2 regions of the Actinomadura sp. WAC 06369 genome follow, and region 1 is predicted to be linked to the other one. Evidence: riboswitches for the same ligand, from Rfam matches in the RefSeq annotation. Region 1 holds a riboswitch; the other holds the start of a gene.
The links. A riboswitch is a leader RNA that binds a small molecule or an ion and turns the genes downstream of it on or off. The one in region 1 is predicted to bind cyclic di-AMP.

Region 1 (3,200 bases):
GCCGGTTGGAGATCGACAGACCCGCCGCGGCGTCCTTGACCAGCCAGTTGTAGACCCGGTGCGGGATCAGCGCGGTGCGCCGGGCCGCCAGGTACGCCTCGGCGGTGAACAGCAGGTCCTCGTAGTGGAGGCGCTCGACGAACCGCAGCCCGTGCTCGTCCAGGAACTCCCTGCGGTACGCCTTGTTCGTGGACAGCGTGTCGTACAGCAGATCGGGGTTCTCGCTGAGCGAACCGTAGACCGCGCTGCGCTCGTACAGCCACGGATACCAGGGGCGCGTCCGGTTCTTCGCGTCCGGTGGGCGGTTCAGGAACACCCTCGTGCACAGGCCCGAGACCAGGTCCGCGCCGGTCTCCTCGCCGGCGGACACCAGGTTGAGGCACGCGTGCCGGTCCAGCAGGTCGTCGCTGTCGAGGAACATGACGAACCGGCCGTCCGAACGCTCGACCCCGGTGTTGCGGGGACGGCCGCACCCCCCGGAGTTCACCGGCAGGCGCACGGCCCGGACCCGGCCCGGATGCGCGGCGGCGAGGCGCTCCGCGACGTCCCCGGTGCGGTCGGTGCTCGCGTCGTCCACGATCACCGTCTCCACGGAGCGCAGCGACTGCGCCAGCGTCGAGGCGACCGCCCGGGGCAGCCGCCGCGCGTCGTTGTAGGCGATCACCACCACACTGACATCCGGGCGCACCCGCATGGGCCTCCCTCCGCTCCTCCGCGTGCCAGGGATTCCTTTCCAGGAACGGCGGAGGGAGGTCCAAGCGCGGCCAAAGCCTGTCAATGGTTCGCATTACCGTGCGAACGCCGAAGGCGCCCGGCGGAGCGCCGGGCGCCTTCGTGATCGGCCGGTGCCGGTCGATCAGGCGTACTCGGGGTAGCCGTAGCCCACGATCTGGCCCTTGTCGCGGACCCTTTCCTCGACGGCGTTGTTGCTGTTGCCCTCGATGGTGCTGACGGTGCCGTCGCCGTTGTCCTTCTCGACGATGCCGACGTGGTCGATGTCGCCGATGGAGCCGTCCGAACCGGCGCCCCAGTCGAAGAACACGATGGCGCCCGGCTTGGCCTTCTGGCCCCAGCGGCCCTGGTCCTCGAACCACTTGGCGTGCGACACGGTGTAGGCGTCCCAGCCCATGCCCTTGACACCGGTCTCCGCGCTGAGCCACGACACGAACATGTCGCACCACGCGGCGCCGTTGTAGGCGTCCACCGAGAAGCCGCCGCTGCTCGCGGCCGCCTCGGCGCGCGGCGTCGACGTCCACCACTCGTGGAACTTGGTCATCTTGCCCGGGCCCTCTTCCTCGATGCCGACCTGCTCCTTGGCGAGGTCGATCACCTCGGACGCCTCGACGGCGCGCGGCGGGACCTTCCAGCCCTCGGCCTTGGCCTCGGCCAGGCTCATCGTCGAGGACGACGCCGGCTCGGCCTTCTCCGCCGCGGTGTTCGTGACGGCCGCGGCCTTCTCGACGGTCGGGCCCGCGGCCTCGGTGGCCGCGCTCGCTCCCGCCATGGGGTTGAACACCGACAGCCCGACGGCGCCGGCCAGCACCGCGCCGACGGCAACGCCGACGGCCCGGTCCTCGGGGGTCACGCGCTTGATCGCGAGTTCGGGGGCCAGCCGCTTGACCGCGGACTGGGGGTTCAGGCGCTTCACGGACTCGGTAAGTCGATCGAAACGACCGGTCATGCAGGGAATCTCCTTGTCTCCCATGACGCCTACCGGGTTAGCTGACGGATTCGGGCATGGAAGAGCCCTACGGCGCGCTCGAAACGCGCCGATTCACCCCAGAAACTTGGGTCCCCGGCTCCGCTGCGGCCCTCGTGGACCTGCGCGGACTCGGCCTTCACGCCGCGCGTGCGGCGCTGGATTGTCGGATTTCTCTGAGCGACTGCTCTTGAAGGGGCGCGCGTGCATGGCGCGCGTCGCGTGCGTGGACCGCTCCGCGACCGGCGGCCGCGCCCCTGGCACGGCCGGTACAACGCGTGGATCGCGCTGCGAGATTCGGGTTGAAGGTACCAACCTTCAGAAAGAAAGCAAACCAGGCCAAAATTGATCTTTTCCCTGGTCAAGCGGCCTTCAAGGACATCCCAACGCTCACCCGCGGGCCGTTCTTCCCGATCTTTATCGGCGGTCCCGGAACCCTTGGCGCACAGGGGTTGCCGGGCACCGCCGTCCGGCGCCCCCGGAGATCGACGAGACGCCCGGCGCGACGGCCCGGCACCGCCCCCCGGGCCGCCCACCGCCGCCTTGGCTGTGCCCTAAGTCACACCACCGCATCGGCGCAGGTCAGAGGCGGCGTCCGTCACTCGACCCGGAGCGCGAACAGGGTGGTGTCGTCCGCCGCCCGGTCGTGCTCCATCCGCGCCAGCACCTCGTCGAGCGCCACCTCCGGACGGCCCGACCCCTCCTCCAGGATCCGCGTGAGCCGCTCGATGCGCTCGTCCAGATCCGCGTCCCGGCGCTCCACCAGGCCGTCGGTGTACAGGAAGACCATGTCGCCCCGCACCAGCGGAGTCTTGATCGTCGTGTACTCCCACCCCGGCATCGCCCCCAGCATCGGATCCCGGACGACCTCGAGCGGCCACGCCCGCCCGCCCCGCACGAGGATCGGCGGCGGATGCCCCGCGCACGTCCACTCCATGACGCCCCGGCCCGAGTCGAAATGCCCCACGATCGCGGTGCCCGTCGCGGGCGGGTCCATCGTCCCCACCAGCTCGTTCAGCCAGCCCACCAGCCGGCCCGCCGGCTCCCCGGTGAACGCGAGCCCCAGCAGCCCGTTCCGCGTCCGGGCCATCGCCGCCGCCGCGGGCAGCCCGTGCCCCGCCGCGTCCCCGATCGCGAACAGGCCCCGTCCGTCCGGCATCCCCCGCGTCGCGAACCAGTCGCCGCCGATCCGCGCCGCGCTCTCCGCCGCGAGGCTGCGCAGCGCGATCCGCACTCCCGGCAGCCGCTCCAGCTCGCTCTCGTCCGGCAGGATCGCCCGCCGCAGCGTCACCGCGACCCGCCGCTCCTGCGCCGTCCGCGCCTGCTGCTTCAGCATCTGCCGCCGCGTGTCCGCCAGCGCCCGCTCCACGCCCCGCCGCCGCGTGATGTCCTGCGACACGATGTTCACCGACACCGGCAGGCCCGCGTCGTCCAGGACCGGCTCGGCGAACACCCACAGGTGCCGCGGCCGCCCGTCCGCCCCGATCACCCGGTGCTCGGC
Region 2 (3,200 bases), on a different contig from region 1:
CCACGCGCCGCGTACCGGCAAGAACGTCGAGGTCGTGAGCATCACCTCGGGTTACTACCTGAACAACTACTACGGCGCCGGGCGCCCCTGACACACACCCCCGGGTGCCAGGAGCGCCCCGCGACGCGGGCCTCGGCCGAGGTCCCGGAGCGGGCGCCGGAGACGACGGACCAGGTCCTACCTGGTCCGTTGTCGTTTTAGTGGGGATTTGCCTCCGCTTGAAGCTTTGGTACGTTGTCCTCACTCGCGGCGCCCTCCAGACGCCGCGGCCCGCACGGCACATCCAGTGGTCGTGCGACGGGCGGCGCGCCCCACGCGCCGTCTCCCCCCTTCCGGCGGCACGCCCCACGTGTCGCCTCCCCCCGGCGGCACGTCCCCCGTGCCGCCCGCGGCACCGCGACGGTGCCGCGGCGGTCCCGCCGAGGCCCCGCCTCCGCGAGACCAGGCCGGCCACCCGCCCCGTGCGCACGCGGCAGCGTGCATGGAGCTGTCAGCGTTCCACGAGGTGAGGGCACGGCCCGGGCGGTTCCCCTGGACAGGGCCCGCCGTCATCACAACAGCAGCGCCGCTCGATCGCAGCGGCACGCCGAATCCGCCTCGCGCGGAGCCGGGGACCCATTCGCGTCGGAGTCCGGACCGTTCCGGACGGGCATTCCGACGCCGGGGTGAATCGGTCCGTCCCCTGGACACGTCCAGCGGACGGCCGTAGGGCCACTTCCCGCCCGAACCCGTCAGCTAACCCGGTAGGCGTCTGGAAGAAACGGAGTGTGAATTCTGTCCGACATCCCCTCAGAAATTCGTCGGGAGACGATTCTCGACGCGTCCCGCATGCCCTTTGACGGACATGTGAGGACCATCTAGCCGAAACGGCATTCCAGGGCGCGGCCGCCGGCCGACCGGCGGCCGCGCCCTCCGCCTCCCCGCGGGCACCGCGCCCCGGGAGGCCGACCATCCGCACCGGCGCGCCCGCCCCCGGGCGCGCCGCCGCCGAGTCCGCCGCGGCCGCGCACGGCCGCCCGCGGAGCCGGGGACCCACCAGTTCTTTCGGGGTGAATCGGCCTGCCCCCAGGCCGTAGGGCGGCTTCCACGCCCGAACCCGTCAGCTAACCCGGTAGGCGGAATGGAAGCCAAGGAGCAATCCCCGTGGCAGGCAAGCACCGGGCCGCCAGGCGACGCACGCCCGGCCCGTTCCCCCTTTCCAACCCCCTCCCCTCCGCCCTGCGGAGGTCCCCCCGGTCGTGGAGCGCCATTCCCCTCTCGTGGCGCACCACCGGCGGCGTCGTCGTCGGCGCGGCCGTCCTCGGCACCGCCGCGGCGACCGCGCAGGCGTCGGTCCTGCAGTTCGACTCCGGAACCGCCAAGACCGCGGCCGAGTTCGCGGTCGTGCAGGACGGCGGCGACCGGGGCTCCGGCGGCTCCGCGGCGTCCGACGACGCCGGGGAGCCCGGCGGAGACGACGCGGGCGCCGGTTCCGGCTCCGGGTCCGGCGGCGGCTCCGGCGACGCCGGGTCCGGCGCGTCCGGGGACGGCGGGTCGGAGGAGAAGAAGAAGAGCAAGCCCACCGCGCAGGACGCCATCGCGATGGCGGAGAAGCAGGTGGGCATCAAGGAGGACGCCAACGGCGAGACGAAGTTCAACGACTGGTACGTCGAATCGGAACGGTCCAAGAAGACGGTCGAGCGGGACGGCGGTTCCCTCGCCGGCTACAGCGACGCCGCCTGGTGCAGCATGTTCATCTCGTGGATCGGCTCCCAGATCGGGGCCGACGACCAGTTCGGGCACGACGCCTACACCGTCACGCACGCGCAGTGGTTCAAGGACGAGGGCCGCTGGGGCACCGAGCCCGAACCGGGCGCCATCGTCTTCTTCGACTGGGGCGGCAGCAGCTCCATCGACGCCATCGACCACGTCGGCATGGTGATCGAGAAGATCGACGACGGCACCGTCAAGACGGTGGAGGGCAACACCGACAGCGCCGTCAAGATCCGCGAGCGCTCGACCTCGACCATCGTCGGCTACGGCTACCCCGAGTACGCCGAGAAGTGACACGACCGGATTGACACCGTCCGGGCGGGTCCTCCGGGTACATGCGTCCGGGGGCACAGGTCCGGGTGCATAGGATCGCGCCCATGAAGGACGACCCCGCCCCGGACGGCGCGCGCGGCCCCGTCTCGCGCCGCAGGGTTCTCGCCCTCGGCGCGGGCGGGGCCGCGCTGCTCGCGGCGGGCGGCGCGGGCCTGCTCGGCGCCCGCTCCGGCGCGGCCGGCCCAGCCCCCGGCCGGACCGCGGACCGGACGGGCGACACGGCGCGGGCGGCGGGCCCGTTCGAGCCCGCGCGGGCCGCGGCCGTCCTCGCCCGCCGCGCCGAGGCGGTCCGGACCGGCGACCGCGCCGCGTTCCTCGCGACCGTCGCCGCCGCGCCCGAAGGGTTCCGCGACGCGGAGGCGCGCCGCTTCGACAACCTGCGCCGGCTCCCGCTCGGCCGCTGGCGCGAGGAGGTCGTCGACCCCCGCCTCGACGAGGACGGCGACGCGGTGGTCGTCCGCGTCGAGACCCGCTACCGGTTCCGCGGCTTCGACGACGGCGACGCCGCGCGCGTCCGCCAGCTGACGTTCGCGCCGCGCTCCGGCGCGTGGGCCGTGACCGGCGACGGCTCGGCCCGCGGGTTCGCCGACGACGCCGCGATCTGGGACGCCGGGCCGCTCGCCGTCGCCGCGGGCGCCGCGAGCCTCGTCATCGGCGACACGACCGGGCTGGACGGCCTCGCCGCGCTGCTCGACGCCGCGGTGCCGGCCGTCACCGACGTCGTCGGCACCGGCTGGGCGCGCCGCGCGGTGGCGCTCGCGCCCGCCGACCCCGCCCTGGCCGCGGAGCTCGCCGGGCCGGGGACGGACGTCGCGTCGTTCGCCGCCCTCGCCGCCGTCACCCCCGGCCCCGGCGGGAAGGGCGGGCGGGACCGCGTCGTCGTCTCGCCCGCGCCGTTCGGCCGCCTCAACGACCTCGGCCGCCGGGTCGTCCTCACGCACGAGCTGACCCACGTCGCGACCGGCGGCGCCCGCGACGACACGACCCCGCTGTGGCTCATCGAGGGGTTCGCCGACTACGTCGGGTACCGCGGCGCGGGCATCGGCGTCCGCGACGCCGCCGCCGAGCTGCGCCGCGAGGTGGCGGCCGGGCGGGTCCCCGCGGGACTGCCCGCG

Region 2: another riboswitch for cyclic di-AMP. It lies ahead of DMH08_RS22365 (CHAP domain-containing protein); the one in region 1 lies ahead of DMH08_RS02665 (CHAP domain-containing protein).

Annotation. Positions count from the first base shown of each region.
Region 1 covers NZ_QHJN01000006.1:58,088-61,287, reverse strand. Annotated here, with positions in the region: gene DMH08_RS02670 (bifunctional glycosyltransferase/CDP-glycerol:glycerophosphate glycerophosphotransferase) at 1-694, opposite strand, end outside; gene DMH08_RS02665 (CHAP domain-containing protein) at 857-1,681, opposite strand; cyclic di-AMP (ydaO/yuaA leader) riboswitch at 1,694-1,847, opposite strand; gene DMH08_RS42285 (PP2C family protein-serine/threonine phosphatase) at 2,298-3,200, opposite strand, start outside.
Region 2 covers NZ_QHJN01000084.1:7,261-10,460, reverse strand. Annotated here, with positions in the region: gene DMH08_RS22370 (C40 family peptidase) at 1-91, shown strand, start outside; cyclic di-AMP (ydaO/yuaA leader) riboswitch at 575-765, shown strand; cyclic di-AMP (ydaO/yuaA leader) riboswitch at 1,004-1,132, shown strand; gene DMH08_RS22365 (CHAP domain-containing protein) at 1,144-2,046, shown strand; gene DMH08_RS22360 (hypothetical protein) at 2,130-3,200, shown strand, end outside.